DNA from 3 places in the Halomonas caseinilytica genome. Region 2 is predicted to be linked to each of the others. Evidence: predicted binding sites of a transcription regulator. Region 2 holds the regulator's gene; each other region holds the start of a gene.
What was found. The regulator PhoB, encoded in region 2, activates phosphate uptake and scavenging genes when phosphate is short. The targets are predictions, from matches to a motif close to TGTCATANNNNTGTCANA.
Positions count from the first base shown of each region.

Region 1: HSDC_RS06690 (DUF6482 family protein) is a predicted target of PhoB. The motif match lies at 1,939-1,956, and genes of this name have one in related genera.
Region 3: HSDC_RS13925 (esterase-like activity of phytase family protein) is a predicted target of PhoB. The motif match lies at 1,902-1,919, and genes of this name have one in related genera.

Region 1 is NZ_BDEO01000006.1:96,890-102,267, reverse strand. It holds gene HSDC_RS06700 (Na+/H+ antiporter subunit G) at 1-187, shown strand, start outside; gene hemH (ferrochelatase) at 222-1,277, opposite strand; gene HSDC_RS06690 (DUF6482 family protein) at 1,580-1,882, opposite strand; gene HSDC_RS06685 (hypothetical protein) at 2,001-2,294, opposite strand; gene dnaB (replicative DNA helicase) at 2,365-3,756, opposite strand; gene rplI (50S ribosomal protein L9) at 3,909-4,355, opposite strand; gene HSDC_RS06670 (hypothetical protein) at 4,371-5,222, opposite strand; gene rpsR (30S ribosomal protein S18) at 5,235-5,378, opposite strand, start outside.
Region 2 is NZ_BDEO01000008.1:185,977-191,354, forward strand. It holds gene cysZ (sulfate transporter CysZ) at 1-240, shown strand, start outside; gene phoR (phosphate regulon sensor histidine kinase PhoR) at 254-1,576, opposite strand; gene phoB (phosphate regulon transcriptional regulator PhoB) at 1,578-2,267, opposite strand; gene ubiA (4-hydroxybenzoate octaprenyltransferase) at 2,376-3,269, opposite strand; gene HSDC_RS10840 (chorismate--pyruvate lyase family protein) at 3,400-3,879, opposite strand; gene HSDC_RS10845 (NAD(P)/FAD-dependent oxidoreductase) at 4,041-5,201, shown strand.
Region 3 is NZ_BDEO01000012.1:43,973-49,350, reverse strand. It holds gene HSDC_RS13930 (DMT family transporter) at 1-898, shown strand, start outside; gene HSDC_RS13925 (esterase-like activity of phytase family protein) at 875-1,888, opposite strand; gene dapB (4-hydroxy-tetrahydrodipicolinate reductase) at 1,997-2,803, shown strand; gene carA (glutamine-hydrolyzing carbamoyl-phosphate synthase small subunit) at 3,096-4,241, shown strand; gene carB (carbamoyl-phosphate synthase large subunit) at 4,299-5,378, shown strand, end outside.

The sequences.
Region 1 (5,378 bases), on a different contig from region 2:
TCAGGAACTGCTGATCGCCTTGTTCCTCTTCATCACGGCCCCCGTCAGTGCGCACCTGCTGGCCAAGACGGGCCTGCACCAGCAGCTCAAGCGCGTTGACAAGACGCAGGGTCAGCCGGCCGAACTACGTGACGAGGAAGTCGGGAAGAAACCGGTGCCGCATCATCCGGACGCGGGACACGACTAAGGGGCCATGATGGCCCCTTAAGGAGCGTCGGCGCTCATAGCCAGCCGGCGAGTTCGCGCTCGACGATGGCCGTCAGCGCCTGAATGTGGTCGTCACGAGCATTGAGGCACGGCACATAGGTAAAGGTCTCGCCGCCGGCATCGAGAAAGGCGCCGCGAATCTCTTCCTCGATTTCCTCCAGAGTCTCCACGCAATCGGCGGAGAACGCCGGCGACACCACCGCGATATGCCGGACGCCCTGCCTGGCGAGCTTGGCGACATGCTCCACGGTAGCCGGCCCCACCCACTCTTCAGGCCCGAACTTCGACTGGAAGGTGGTGACGATGGCGTCGTCATCCAGCCCCAGCTGTTCCTGCAACAGCCTCGTGGTCTTGCGACAATGACAGTAATAGGGGTCGCCTTCGTCGAGAAAACGCTTGGGAACGCCATGATAGGAGGCCACCAGCACCTCCGGGCGGGACGTGGCGGCGGCATAGGCCTCGCGCACCGAAGCACTCAGAGCCTCGAGATAGGCCGGATGATCGAAGTAGGCCGGCACGGTCCGGATGGCCGGCTGCCACTTGAGCTTCATCAAGGCCCGGAAGGCCTGGTCGTTGGCCGTCGCGGTCGTCGGCGAACCGTACTGCGGGTACAGCGGGAAAAACACGATTCGCTCGCACCCTTGGGCCTGCAACCGCTTCAGGACGCTTTCGGTCGAAGGATTACCGTAGCGCATGCAGAATGCCACCTCGAGCCAATCCCCATAGAGACGTCCGAGTTCGGTCGCGAGCTTGTCAGTCTGTTCGCGGGTGATGGTCAGCAAGGGGCTCTCGTCCCTTTCCCGGTTCCAGATGCCACGGTAGGCCTTGCCGGAGGCGAAGGGACGACGGCTGAGGATCACCAGTTGCAGCAGCGGTTGCCATAGCCAGGGCGAGTAGTCGACGACACGGCGATCGGAGAGAAATTCGCTGAGGTAACGCCGTACCGACCAGTAGTCGGTCGCATCCGGCGTGCCAAGATTGGCCAGAACCACGCCGACCTTGCCCCCCTTGAGTTCGGGATGCCCCTCAGGTGTCCGGGACAAGGATGCCGTTTCCTCGGGGTGTGCCATGTCGAAGTCTCCTGCGGTGCGGGGCCATGGGAGCACAAGGATACCATTGGCACGGCGACTGGCGGAATAGAGTTATACTATCAACTCAATTTGTACAAGAATTGTAGCGGTTACTGGCCGAGGCGAGCGAACCGGAACGTGCCGTCACCCACACGCGCGGCTCCGCCGTGGCCCGATTCTCGAAGGCCCGACGGTCGTTGTGTCGATCGATGAGGTGTATGGCGGGAGGAAAGATCGGCTCGCCAACGTCGGAGCCGAAAGAGGTGATATCAGGGTGAATGATGGCGGTCGATGGTGGCCGTTCAGAAGACCAGCGGCATGCGCGCGTTCAGCGGATCCCGATAACGGGCCCGGTGACCGATCATCTCGTCCTCGGGCACCTGTTCCACCAGATAGGCCCGGTTTACACCGGCGCGCTTGAGTTCCAGGTAGACATCGTCCAGCGAGCGAAACAGCATGGGCTTGCCGGTAGAGGTCAGCATGTGGCGCTGCCCTTCCACGTCTTCGAGTTCCACCTGGTAGAACCGATTGCCCGCATGGCCGATCACGCGGATTTCGAAATTGTCGTGCTGAGCCACGAAGGCCCTGAGGTCATTGAGGTCCATGAATCCCTCCATCCGGGAGTCGACTAGGGTAGATCGGCTCCAGCCTGGAGATGTCACGTGACACCTGGATGACCGATCCGTGTCGCTCCTGTGACCGATGGCGAGACCTTGGGTTCCCTTACTGGTATTCCGAGGGATCGATGGCCTTGCCCAGGGAGTTGCGATCGACCCATTTGCCGGCCTTGGTTTCCTTGTAGCGCAGCACTACTCGATCACCGACCTCGACGGGCAACTCGGCATCCTCGGTCTGATAGCTGTAATGCTCGCCATCCACCACCAGTTGATAGCGGTACAGATCGGGCATCCCCAGCCATTCCTTGAAAGGCCCTTCCCGCTCCACCGATTGCAACTCGCCGCGCGCCTCGAGCTTCGGGGCACGGCGACGGTTGCCGCGCCGAAATCCGCCTGCCATGGTCTTCCTCCAGTATGCTGTTGGGGGGTCGGATTATACGGGGCTCGCTGCTCGGCTCAAGCATTGCGCCTCACTCGCCGAACCCGCCGCCTCCATAGCTGTCGGGGGCGAGATCCTCGAAGCGCGTGTACTTGCCGATGAAGGCCATGTGCACCGTACCGATGGGACCGTTACGCTGCTTGCCGATGATGACCTCGGCCAGCCCCTGATTGTCGGGGTTATCGGGATTGTAGACTTCATCACGATAGACGAAGCCGATGATGTCGGCATCCTGCTCGATGGCGCCCGACTCGCGCAGGTCCGACATGACCGGGCGCTTGTTGGGACGCTGCTCCAGGGAGCGGTTGAGCTGGGAGAGCGCCACCACCGGGCAGCCGAACTCCTTGGCAAGGCCCTTGAGCGAGCGCGATATCTCCGAGATCTCCCCGGTACGGTTCTCGGAGAATCCGGGAATCTGCATCAGCTGCAGGTAGTCGATCATGATCAGGGCGAGATTACCGTGCTCCCGCACCACTCGCCGGACGCGCGAACGCATCTCGTTGGGCGACAGGGCCGCCGTATCGTCGATGAACAGCTGCTTGTCCTTGAGCAGGTTCACTGCCGAGGTAAGCCGCGGCCAGTCCTCGTCTTCCAGCTGGCCGGTACGTACCCGCGTCTGGTCGATGCGCCCGAGCGACGACAGCATCCTCAGCATCAACGCCTCCGCCGGCATCTCCATGGAAAACACCATCACCGGCTTGTCGCTGGAGATCACCGCATGTTCGACCAGGTTCATGGCAAAGGTGGTCTTGCCCATCGAAGGGCGTCCGGCAATGATCACCAGATCGGAAGGCTGCAGACCGGACGTCATGTCGTCGAGATCACGGAAGCCGGTGGACAGCCCCGTCATCTCACCCTGCATGTTGAACAGCTCATCGATGCGGTCCACGGCCTTGGCCAGCAGATCGCTCATGCCGATGGGGCCACCGGACTTGGGCCGCTCCTCACTGATCTGGAAGACCAGCCGCTCGGCCTCGTTGACGAGCTCGTCGGCAGGACGCCCCTGGGGCGCGAAGGCGCTCTCCGCCACCTGATTGGCGGCGCGGATCAGCTTGCGCAGGGTGGCCCGCTCGCGAACGATGTCGGCATAGGCGCGGATGTTGCTGGCCGACGGCGTGTTGCGGGCCAGTTCCGCCAGGTAGGCCAAGCCGCCCACGGTGTCCAGCTGGTCGCGCCCTTCCAGTGCCTCCGACATCGTCACCACGTCCATGGGGCGAGCCTCCTCGGCAAGCTGGCCCATGACGTTGAAGATCAGGCGATGCTCGTAGCGGTAGAAGTCATCCGCCACGAGCCGGTCGGCCACATTGTCCCAGGCGAGGTTATCGAGCATCAGACCGCCGAGTACCGACTGCTCGGCCTCCAGCGAGTGAGGCGGCACCTTGAGCGCCGCGGTTTCCTTGTCGAGCTCGAGGGGTTCATTCATGACGGCGAGGCCCTTGACGAAATCGGCGCCACCATTCTACCCGAAGGGGAAAGACGACCCCATGCCTCGGTGGTGGCACACAGGCAATCAAAAAAGGGCGCGAGGTTAGCCCTCGCGCCCCTGGACATCCGCGTGGACATCGCTGATCGGGCTTATTCGCCCACGACCACCACGCGCACGGTGGCGTCGACTTCGGCATGCAGGTGCAGGTCGATGTCGTATTCGCCGGTCTGGCGAATCGGCCCCTGCGGCATGCGAACTTCGCTCTTGGCCACTTCGATACCGGCAGAGGAGATCGCCTCGGCCAGATCACGCGGACCAATGGAACCGAACAGCTTGCCTTCGTCACCGCTCTTGGCAACCAGCGACAATTCGATGTCGTTGAGTTGTTCGGCGCGAGCCTCGGCCTCGGCCTTGCGCTCGGCCGCTTCGGCCTCGAGCTCGGCGCGCTGGGCCTCGAAGGCCTCGATGTTTTCCTTGGTGGCCGGCACGGCAAGGCCGTAGGGCACCAGGTAATTACGGCCATAGCCAGGCTTGACGTTGACCTGGTCACCCAGACCGCCCAGCTTGCCAATCTTGTCGAGCAGAATGACTTCCATCTCGTTAACCTCTTGTCAGTTGCCGTGGCCGAGGCGTGCGCGGAAATCCACGAACGAATCCAGCAAGGCCACGAGCAGCACGATGAGAATCATGGGCCAGGTGAAGATCAGCAGGACATAGAAGATGCCCAGCCACACCCCATGCATTCCCTTCAATCCAATAAAACCATGTACCAGCGCGATGCCGGCCACCAGCAGCGGAACCCAGACCAGCATGCCCAGACCGGGCAGGTTGAGCACTACGCCAGCCAGGCCGATCCCGAACAGCACCAGCAGCTCACGAGGCGCCAGCCGCAGGGCATGGAATTCCTCGCGGAAGCCGCCGGGATTATAGAGCCCGGCCTGCCAACCTCTGGCCAGCGCCAGGCACCCTACCGACACCAGCAGCACCACCAGGCCGGTGACACCGCCGATCAATAGATTGGCGAGTTGCCTGGTGTCCACGCCCTGCCCCGCCAGATCGTCGAGCATCGTCGCGATCTCCGGTGCGCCCTGGCGCAGTTGCTCCAGCAGGGGCTCGACCCCGCCAGGCGGCAGGAAGATCCCCAACTGGATCATCAGCGCCCCTCCCAGGGCACCGATGACAAGCGCTTCGCTCCAGCGCATCCGGGCACGCAGCACTACTGCCATCAGGGTCACCAGCAGGACGCTGGACAGGGGAATGACATCCCCCTGGCTCCACCACCACCCTGCGGGCAGGGCGGCGGCCACGATCACCGGCAAGGCCGACGACAGCCCCCTGCGCAGTGTGACCAGCGCCGCGATGGCAGCCCCCAGCCAGAAAAGCCAGGGAACCAGGGTGCTGACGGCCGCCCCGATCGTCGCTTGGGGCAAGCCCTGCATCAGCCATCGAGCGACAGGCAGCATCGTGACGGTGGCTTACTGGTGGCTATCGGTGTAAGGCAGCAGCGCCAGGTAGCGTGCCCGCTTGATGGCGGTGGACAGCTGACGCTGGTAGCGAGCCTTGGTGCCGGTGATACGGCTGGGAACGATCTTGCCGGTCTCGGTGACGTAGGCCTTGAG
Region 2 (5,378 bases):
TATCTCGATTATCCCATGGACAACAACAAGGTGAGCTTCGCCGACATGCGCCGGCGGCTTGCGGCGCGCCGTTGGTCGACCCTGACCTATGGCGGCTGGGTGACGCTGATCACCTGGGTGCCCCTGGCCAACCTCTTCCTGCTGCCCGGCGCCGTGGCCGCTGCGGTGTTGATGTGGGATCGCCATTATCGGGAACTCGCCCCGATCGGCGAAGGTATCGTCCCGCCCCGGTCGCGCTGAACGATACCAAGGATCAGGCTTGCTGTTGGCGGCCGCTGTCGCTTTCGGCGGCGACCAGCCGCTCATCGGGAAACACGCAGCGAAAGGTGGCGCCTTCGCCGAGGCGGGAATCGATCTCGAGCCGTGCGTCGTGGCGCAGCAGCACGTGCTTGACGATGGCCAGGCCTAGCCCGGTGCCTCCGGTGGCCGTGCTGCGCCCTTTGTCGACCCGGTAGAAGCGTTCGGTGAGGCGCGGAATGTGGTGCGAGTCGATCCCCTCGCCGTCGTCTTCCACCTCCAGGCAGGCGCCGCCTGCATGGCGTGTCCAGCGCAGGACGATATGGCTTTGTTCCCCGGCATAGCGCACGGCGTTGAAGGCGAGGTTGGACAAGGCGCTGTGGATTTCCTTCTCGCTGCCGAGCAGGCGGCGGGATTCGTCGATCTCCACGTCGAAATGATGGCGGCCGTCGGAAAGCGCCTCGGCATCGCGGCGGACATGATCCAGCAGGCCGGTGAGATCGATGGGAGTGTCGTCCTGACCGCCCTGATCGATCTCGAGCCGTGACAGCAGCAGCAGGTCGTTGACCAGGTTCTGCATTCGCGTCGTCTGGCTGCGCATCTGCTCGAAACCGCGTCCCAGTCGGCCGGGCAACTGATCGGCCATGTCGCCATAGGTTTCCAGATAGCCGCTCAGTACCGTCAAAGGTGTCCGCAGCTCATGGGAGACGTTGGCCACGAAGTCGCGCCGCATCTGCTCGAGGCGATGCAAGCGCGTGATATCGCGGGCCATCACCAGGCGTTCATCGTCGCCGTACAGGGTGATCTGGAACTGCAGGATCATCTGCTCGTCGATGGGGGAGTTCAATGTCAGGGGTTCGCGATAATCGCGAGCCTGAAAGTAGTCGATGAAGCGTGGATCGCGCAGCAGGTTGGTGATGTGCTGGCCGCGGTCATGGGCGGGCTTCAGTCCCAGCATGCGTTCGGCGGCACTGTTCCACCATTCCATGTCGCCATGGCGGTCGAGCATGACCACGCTGTCGCGCATCGCCTCGGAGGATTCCTGGATCCGCCTCAAGGTGTCGCGCAGGCGTCGCTGGGTAATGCGCTGGCCCTTCTGGTAGCGGTAGAGGCGATCGAACAGCTCGCCCCACAGCCCCGAAGCGGCCGGAGGCTCATCATGCGGATGATGGGCCAGCCATTCGTGCAGGGCGTGCAACTGGCGCAGCTGATAGGCTAGCTGGAGCGCCAGGGCCACCGCGATACCGGCGCCGATGGCGGAGAAGGGCCAGCCGATCAGGGCACCGATGGCGGTCAAGCCCACCAGGCGCCAGAGTTCTCGTTTCCAGAGCCGACTCACGTCAGCCCTTGGCGGAGAAACGGTAGCCCGTACCACGCACGGTCTGGATCAACTGCTGGTACGGGTCGCCCAGCGCCTTGCGCAGGCGGCGAATGTGCACATCCACGGTACGCTCCTCGACATAGACGTTGCCTCCCCATACCTGGTCGAGCAATTGTCCTCGTGTGTAGGCGCGTTCCTGGTGAGTCATGAAGAACTGCAACAGGCGATATTCGGTAGGACCGACTTCCAGGGACTTGCCGTCGACGCTGACGCGGTGGCTGACCGGGTCGAGTATCAGGCCGTCGACTTCCACCGGATCCTCGACGCCATGGGGCGTCGAGCGGCGCAGCACCGCCTTGAGACGGGCAACCAGTTCCCGGGGCGAAAAGGGCTTGGTGATATAGTCGTCGGCGCCGGATTCCAGCCCCTGGATCTTGTTGTCCTCTTCGCTCTTGGCCGTGAGCATGATGAGTGGCAGCTCGGCGGTGGCCTCCTCGCGCTTCAGGCGGCGAGCGAGCTCGATGCCGCTGGTCCCGGGCATCATCCAGTCGAGCAGTACCAGATCAGGTTGGTGGTCGACGATCATGGCATGGGCGGTCTGGGCATTGTCCGCCTCGAGGACATGATAGTCGGCCATCTCCAGCGCAACGGCGATCATTTCGCGGATTGGCGCTTCATCATCGACGATCAGTACGGTCTTGGCGGTCATCCCGGGGCCTCATGGTCAAGGTCAATGACAAGTCGGTGACGATGACAGCATTTCTTTATGACAATACCGTGACAACCTCGTCTTGTCGCCTTCTTGTGGGAACCGATTTCAGCCGCCGAGCGATGGCCACCAGGAGAGTCCAATACCCGCAAAGACCAGCAGGCCCGACCAATGATTGTTGAGGAAGGCCTGGAAGCAGCGGTCGCGATCCCGACCATGGATCAAGCGCTGCTGGTGCACGAAGGTCGCCGCCATGGCGGCCAGCCCCAGCCAGAAGAAGCCGCCCAGGCTCAACGATAGCCCCACTTTGGCCAGCAGGGCCAGGGTGACGAACTGCAGCAGGCCGATCATCAGCTTGTCGGCGCGACCGAACAGCACGGCTGTGGACTTGATGCCGATCTTCAGGTCGTCATCCCGGTCGACCATCGCATACTCGGTATCATAGGCCACGGTCCAGGCCACGTTGGCCGCCATCAGCAGCCAGGCTTCGGTCGGAATATGGCCGAGCACCGCGCCGAATGCCATGGGAATGCCCCAGGAGAAGGCGGCACCCAGGAAGACCTGGGGAAGATGGGTGTAGCGCTTCATGAAGGGATAGATGAAGGCGAGGAAAACGCCACCGACCGACAGCATCACTGTAAAAGGATTGGTGAACCACACCAGGACGAAGGCGAGCAGCACCAGAGTGACGAAAAGTCCCTTGGCCTCCCGCTCACTGATCCGGCCCGTGGCGAGAGGGCGATTGCGGGTGCGCTTGACGTGACCGTCGAAATGCCGGTCGGCGTAATCGTTGACCACGCAGCCTGCGGCGCGCATCAGATAGACGCCGGCGACGAAGACCAGCACGATCCGGCGCTCGGGAACGCCCTGGGCCGCCATCCAAAGTGCCCAGAGGGTCGGCCACATCAACAGCCAGGTACCGATGGGCCGGTCGAGGCGGGTGAGATGCAGGAAATCGGGGAGTCGGGCCAGCCCGGAAGGGCGCATCAGGGATGAATCCATCAGGTTCTCTCGCATGGAGCGGCCCTGCCGGATGCCTCGTCCGGGGCGGAGAGCGCGGCGGGCGCGGACACGGTTTACGGGCGCTGTCTGAAAAGTGGACGAGCGCAGTCACTTTTCAAGAGTGTCTAGCCTAACGTGAAGGCAAGCCAAGATCATCCACCATGGCCTGCTGGAAGAACTCCTGAACGAGTACCGTGAAACGGTCATGTCGCAGGATCGAGCGGCGTCCCCAGGGACCTTCGGCATCGCGAAAGGGGCCCGAGGTCGCGCAGATCTCGATCGGACCGCGTTCGAGATCGGGTTGGCGGAACAGCCAACTGCCCATGGAGCGCTCGCCGAGCCGCTCCAGCCGGTAGTGGTCGTGAGCGGGATTCAGCGGTGCGACCGAGCGAGCCATGACCCAGGGACGATCGTCCAGGCACAACGCCACTTCACGGACCCAGGCGAGCTGGTGCATCGTCAGGCCCAGGGCGAGGGATTCGTCGCGGCTCGGATAGCCATGACGCTGGTCGAGCAGCCGGACCCGGAAGCGGCGTGGATGGCCGGCCTCGATCAGTCGCTCGGTCAGCGAATCCTGGGTGGCCAACCAATCCCACCAGCTGGGGCTCATGTCCGGACGGACAGCCGCCAGGGGACGCCATCGGGGTTCGAGTGATGGGTCGTTGCGCAATTCGTGCTCTCCGCGTCCTATCCCGGGGGCGTCTAGTGTACCATGTCGGGTCGACATACCGCCCCGTGGTGGGCCTGGCGGCCCGTGCAACGAGGATTTTCATGACCGCTCCCCTGACCCTTATCGGCTCCGGCATGGCTGGTCTCGGCCTGGTACGCCAACTGCGTGCCCAGCAGCCGGAGCGGCCGATCACGCTGCTCACCGCCGACAGCGGTGACGATTACTCCAAGCCGATGCTGTCCACCGGCTTCTCCAAGCGCCTGCCTCCCGAGCGCCTGGCCAGCCGTTCCGCTTTCGACGTCGCCGAGACGCTCGATGTGGTGGTGCGTACCCGGACGCGTGTCGATGCCATCGAGCCGGCCGAGCGCCAGCTGGTCATCGGTGCCGAGCGCCTGCCCTTTGATGAGCTGGTGCTGGCCACCGGCGCGGTGCCCACGCCGCCCTTTGCCATTCCCGAGTCCCTGGCCGGACGGGTCTTCACCATCAACGATCTCGATGATTATCGCGCTTTCCACGCCGCCCTGGAGGCGCTGGGCAGGCCGGCGAGAGTGGCCATCGTCGGCATCGGCCTGGTGGGCTGCGAGTATGCCAACGACCTGACCGCTGGCGGACACGCCGTCGAGATGATCGCGCCGGAGGCCGCTCCCTTGCCGCGCCTGTTGCCGGAACCTCTGGGCCATGCACTTGGCGAGGCCTTCGTCGAGGCCGGTATCGTGCTGCACACAGGTCGCAGCGTGGTCGAGTTGACCGATGCCGGCGCCCGGGCCGGCGTCACCCTCGACGACGGCACCGACCTCGAAGCCGATCTGGTGCTGGTGGCCACCGGACTGCGGCCGCGCACCGAGCTTGCCGAGGCGGCGGGACTGTCGGTGGGTCCCGAGGGAATTCGTACCGATCGTTATCTCGCCACCTCGGTGCCGGGTATTCATGCCTTGGGGGACGTCGCGTGCGTCGATGGCATCAACGCCATGTACGTCCAGCCGCTGCAGGCCAGTGCCAAGGCGCTGGCGGCGACGCTTGCCGGCACTCCCACCGCCGTGCGTTATGGACCCTGGCCGGTACTGGTGAAGACCCCGTTGTTGCCGGTCGTCTCATTGCCGCCGCGAGAGACGCCCGCAGGCTGGCGCATCGAGGGTGAGGGACGAGATCTGAGCGCCCTGGCCGAAGCCGAAGACGGACGTTTGATCGGATTTGCGTTGACGGGAAGCCAGGTACGTCGGAAAGTCGAACTGGCGCGGATCGCTCCGCCGTTGCTAGGCTAGAGTCGTCGACGACGGCGCCACCCGGTGTCTCCGGTTGTCGGCCGTTGTGAGCGGGCACCACTTGGCGTGTCACCAACGAGGCTGTCGCCCATGGGGCCCGGGTCCTTCGAGACAGGGTTGCCGATGGCCGTGCGATGGGCGGAGTCGAACGATTCATGGTCGAAGAACCCGAAGAAC
Region 3 (5,378 bases), on a different contig from region 2:
CTGGGCGGCATTGGTGGGCCTGTCGTTTCCTGCCGTGGGGCTGATGAGCGCGCTGCCACCGATGTTGCTCACTGCCCTGCGTTTCGCCATTGCCTGTCTGGGACTATGGCCGTTGGCATATCGGGCCGAGGGCTTTGCGCTCACGCGCCGGGCCTTGCCGGTCTACGTGCTGATGGGCCTGTGTCTGGCAGGGTTCTTCGGTGCCATGTTCTGGGCCGCGCATCATGCCACGGCGCTGTCCATGGCCACGCTTTATGTCACCGTGCCGCTGCTTGCCTATGGGCTTGGGCTCGGATTCCGCGTGGAGCGTCTGGCCTGGCGGTTGCCGGCGATCCTCGCGCTGGGGGCCGTCGGGGCCTTGGCGCTGGCCTATGCCGAGGCACTGGTGCGGGGCGGCCAGATACGCTTCGGCATGGGCGAGGCCGTGTTCTTCGTTGGCTGCCTCTGTTCGGCACTCTATCCGGTGCTCTCCAAGTGGGGGCTGAATGCGGGACGGCTGCCGGCCTCGGCGGCGGTGCGGACTTTCTGGAGCCTGGGATTGGGCGGCATATTGATCGGCGCTCTGGGCGTGGCAATGGAGCCGGTGTCGCGCTTCTCGGCGATGGTCTGGTCCGATGCGTTGCTGCTCGTCTACCTGGGGCTGTTTTCCAGTGCCTTGACCTTCTGGTTGATGCAGCGTGCGACCCTGGTGCTGACGCCCGGGGCGATTACCGCTTATGGCTATCTGGTGCCGTTCGTCTCCATGCTCGTGCTCTTCCTGCGTGTTCCCCGGAGCCTGGATTGGGCCTGGTTGCCGGGCAGTCTCATGGTGCTGGTGGCCATCGCGCTGTTGCTGCGTCATGACGCTGGCAGCAGCCGGCCGAGTGTTGGGGGCTCAACGCGGACGCAGGCAGACTAGCAGGCTGCGCTGCAAGGGGCTGGCATTGTCATCGCTGAGCAGCAGCAGACGGCCGTCGTCGAGCCGGGTCAGGCCTTCCATGTTGTCCAGCCACCAGCCGTCGGCGCTGGAGAAGCTGGCCAGGGTGTCGACGTCGAGTTCGGGCGGCTTGCCCAGCCGAACTCGACGCAGGCTGATCACCAGTGGCGCCGGTGGTGCGAAGGCGCGCTCGAGCGCCAGCAGGTCGTCGCCGTCGCGGGTGAGTTCGGTCAGGGCGCTGCCGGTCGGGGTCGCCAGGGGATAACGCCACTGCTGGCCCTCGAGTGTGAAGAGGCGTGTTTCCTTGGAGGCGGCGCCGCGAGGGGGCGACTCCAGGCCGAGGATGAGGCCGTGCTCGGGGTGCCGCGTCATGGCTTCCATGCCCTTGTTGGCGGCCGCGCCAGCCGCTGCTTCCGGCCGGACGGGAGGTGCCAGGGGAGTCCCGTCAGGGCGGAAGCGCTGCAGGCGATGATCGCGTTCGAAGCTGACCCAGTACTCGGTATCGCCGAGCTTGCCATTGGCTGCATGGCGTAACGACAGGGACTCGGCATCGGCCGCCGAGCCTTCCAGCGGGTCGCCGTCGGCATCGCGCAGGCGGTGGCTGTCGATGGGCGAGAGGCCGTTCAGATGGCCCGCCTCGAAGCGTGGGCGGGCCCGGTGCAACCAGCCCCGATCCGATACCAGGTGCAATAGCCCGGCATCGTGCTCCCAGGCCAGATCGGAGAGGCCGTTGACCGGCGTGCCGTCCGGCCAGTGGTCGGGCAGGGAAAGCGTGCCGCAAAGGTCGACTCGCGCCGGTGGCGTGACCTCGGCGCCGGCCAGCGGCACGACGCGAGCGCGCTCGGCACAGCCCGAGAGGGTCGCGAGCAAGGCGGCGAGCAGGGCGGTGGTCGTCAGGCGGCCGATGCGGTGCGGCGCAGTCGAAATCCGGGGCATGGTGATCTCGGCGTTGGTGGCATGGCGAGAGTTCATTCTGGCACAAGCCTGTGCCGATTCGGTGACAGGGACGTCGCAGACGGCCCGGTGCGGCGTTGTTATACTGCGGCCCTTCCATTGCAACGATCTTCGCGAGGAGTTCGCATGACCCGTATCGCCATTGCCGGCGTCGCCGGCCGCATGGGCCGCACCCTGGTCAACGCCGTGCAGCAGGATGCCGAGGCCACGCTCGCCGGCGGCACTGTCTCGCCGGGCAGCTCGCTGGTCGGTGCCGATGTCGGCGAGCTGGCCGGCAGCGGCAAGCTGGGGGTGATGGCCACCGATTCGCTGGCGGGGATCGTCGATGATTTCGATGTGCTGATCGATTTCACCACGCCCCGGGTGACCCTGGATAACCTGGCGGTCTGCGCCGAGCATGGCAAGCGCATGGTGATCGGTACTACCGGGCTTGCCGACGAGGAGCTGGCGGCGCTGGACGGCTACCGTGATCGGGTGCCCATGGTCTTCGCGCCCAACATGAGCGTGGGTGTCAATCTGACCTTCAAGCTGCTGGAGACTGCCGCCCGCGCGCTGGGCGACGAGGGCTACGATATCGAGGTCATCGAGTCCCACCATCGTCACAAGGTGGACGCGCCCTCCGGCACGGCCCTGAAGCTGGGCGAGGTAGTGGCCGATGCCCTGGGGCGTGACCTGAAGACCGATGGCGTCTTCGAGCGTGTCGGACAGTGCGGGCCGCGCAGTGGCAAGGAGATCGGTTTCGCCACGGTGCGCGCCGGCGACATCGTCGGCGAGCATACCGTGCTGTTTGCCACCGAAGGCGAGCGCATCGAGATCACGCACAAGGCTTCCAGCCGCATGACGTTTGCCAGGGGCGCCGTACGGGCAGCGCGCTGGGTGGCCGGCAAGCCGGCAGGGCGTTATGACATGCAGGATGTCATCGGGCTGGATTGAAGGGTAGCCGAGCGGCCTCGGATGCTTTAAAATCCCCCAAATTTTGGCCGGGCGCCGGCACTCGCCGCGCAAACGCTTGTTGCGTCGGCCCAGCATTCCGAGCGAATGACAACAAGCGGGATGAAACCGGTCTTCATTGTCGGGTTTCGTCCCGCTTTTTTGCGGGTCGGTGGCTGGGGCGCCCCGGGACGATCAGGCGGGAGTCTAGTCTGCCTTGCGACGGTTCCGGGCTTGCCTGAGCTGTCAGCGCCATTCGAGAAGTATTCCTTGACGAGCATGGGAGGACGTTGCGTTGAACAAACCCGCGATACTGGCCCTGGAAGATGGCAGTGTGTTTCATGGCACCGCCATTGGCGCCGATGGGCAAACTAGCGGTGAGGTGGTGTTCAATACGGCCATGACAGGCTACCAGGAGATCCTCACCGACCCTTCCTATAGCCGTCAGATCGTCACCCTGACGTATCCGCACATCGGCAACACCGGCGTCAACAGCGAAGACGTGGAGTCCTCCGGGATTGCCGCCGCCGGGCTGGTGATTCGCGACCTGCCTCTGCTGGCCAGCAACTTCCGCTCCGAGCAGTCGTTGTCCGATTATCTGGTGGAGCAGAACGTGCTGGGCATCGCCGATATCGACACGCGCCGGCTGACCCGCCTGTTGCGCGACAAGGGCTCGCAGAACGGCGCTATCCTGGCCGGTCCTGATGCCGAGGGCGAGGACGCCGAAGCGCGTGCCCTGGAAGCGGCCAAGGCTTTCCCTGGCCTCAAGAACATGGATCTGGCCAAGGTCGTCTCCTGCACGGAATCCTACGAGTGGAGCGAGGCGGAATGGTCGCTGGGCTCGGGATACGCCGATGCGGCCCAGGGCGAGCGCCCCTATCATGTCGTCGCCTACGATTATGGCGCGAAGCGCAATATCCTGCGGATGCTGGCCTCCCGAGGCTGCCGATTGACTGTGGTGCCGGCCCAGACCTCGGCCGAAGAGGTGCTGGCCATGAATCCGGATGGCATCTTCCTCTCCAACGGCCCGGGCGATCCCGAGCCCTGCGACTATGCCATCAGTGCCATCCAGTCGTTTCTGGAGACCGACATCCCGGTCTTCGGCATCTGCCTTGGCCACCAGTTGCTGGCGCTGGCCAGCGGCGCGCGGACGGTGAAGATGGGGCACGGCCACCATGGTGCCAACCACCCGGTGCAGGATCTCGACAGCGGCCGAGTGATGATCACCAGCCAGAATCACGGCTTCGCCGCCGATGAGGCCACGCTCCCGGCCACCTTGCGCGCCACTCACCGTTCTCTGTTCGATGGCACCCTGCAGGGTATCGAGCGCACCGACCGGCCGGCATTCAGTTTTCAGGGACACCCCGAGGCGAGCCCCGGCCCCCGGGACATGTCGCCGCTGTTCGACCGTTTCGTCGACATGATGCGGTGTCGACGCTGACGCCCGCACCCGATCGATCGTCGCCCCTCGTCCGTCACCACTCTTGCGGGAAGCACCATGCCCAAACGTACCGACATCCAGAGCATCCTGATCATCGGCGCAGGCCCCATCGTCATCGGCCAGGCCTGCGAATTCGACTATTCCGGCGCCCAGGCCTGCAAGGCCCTGCGCGAGGAAGGCTTCCGGGTCATTCTGGTCAACTCCAATCCAGCGACCATCATGACCGATCCGGTGATGGCCGACGCCACCTACATCGAGCCGATCACCTGGCAGGCGGTGGAGAAGATCATCGAGGCCGAGCAGCCCGATGCCATCCTGCCGACCATGGGGGGCCAGACAGCGCTCAACTGCGCCCTGGAGCTGGACAAGCACGGCGTGCTCGCCAAGTATGGCGTGGAGATGATCGGCGCCAATGCCGATGCCATCAACATGGCCGAGGATCGCGACCTCTTTGACCAGGCGATGAAGCGCATCGGCCTGGAATGCCCTAAGGCCAAGGTGGCCCATACCATGGAAGAGGCCTGGGAGATCCAGGGCGAGCTCGGCTTTCCGGTCATCATTCGGCCTTCCTACACCATGGGAGGCTCCGGTGGGGGCGTGGCTTACAACAAGGAAGAGTTCGAGGAAATCTGCACCCGGGGCTTCGAGCTTTCCAACAACCATGAGCTGTTGATCGATGAGTCGCTGCTGGGCTGGAAGGAATACGAGATGGAGGTCGTTCGCGACAAGAACGACAACTGCATCATCGTCTGCGCCATTGAGAACTTCGATCCCATGGGCGTGCACACCGGCGACTCCATCACCGTGGCACCCGCCCAGACGTTGACCGACAAGGAATACCAGATCATGCGCGACGCCTCCTTGGCGGTGTTGCGCGAGATCGGCGTCGAGACGGGAGGCTCCAACGTCCAGTTCGGCGTCGATCCGACTACCGGACGCGTGGTGGTCATCGAGATGAACCCGCGGGTGAGCCGTTCCTCGGCGCTGGCCTCCAAGGCCACCGGCTTCCCGATCGCCAAGATCGCCGCCAAGCTGGCTGTCGGCTACACCCTGGACGAGCTGCAAAACGACATCACCGGCGGACGTACTCCGGCCTCGTTCGAGCCGTCCATCGATTACGTGGTCACCAAGATTCCG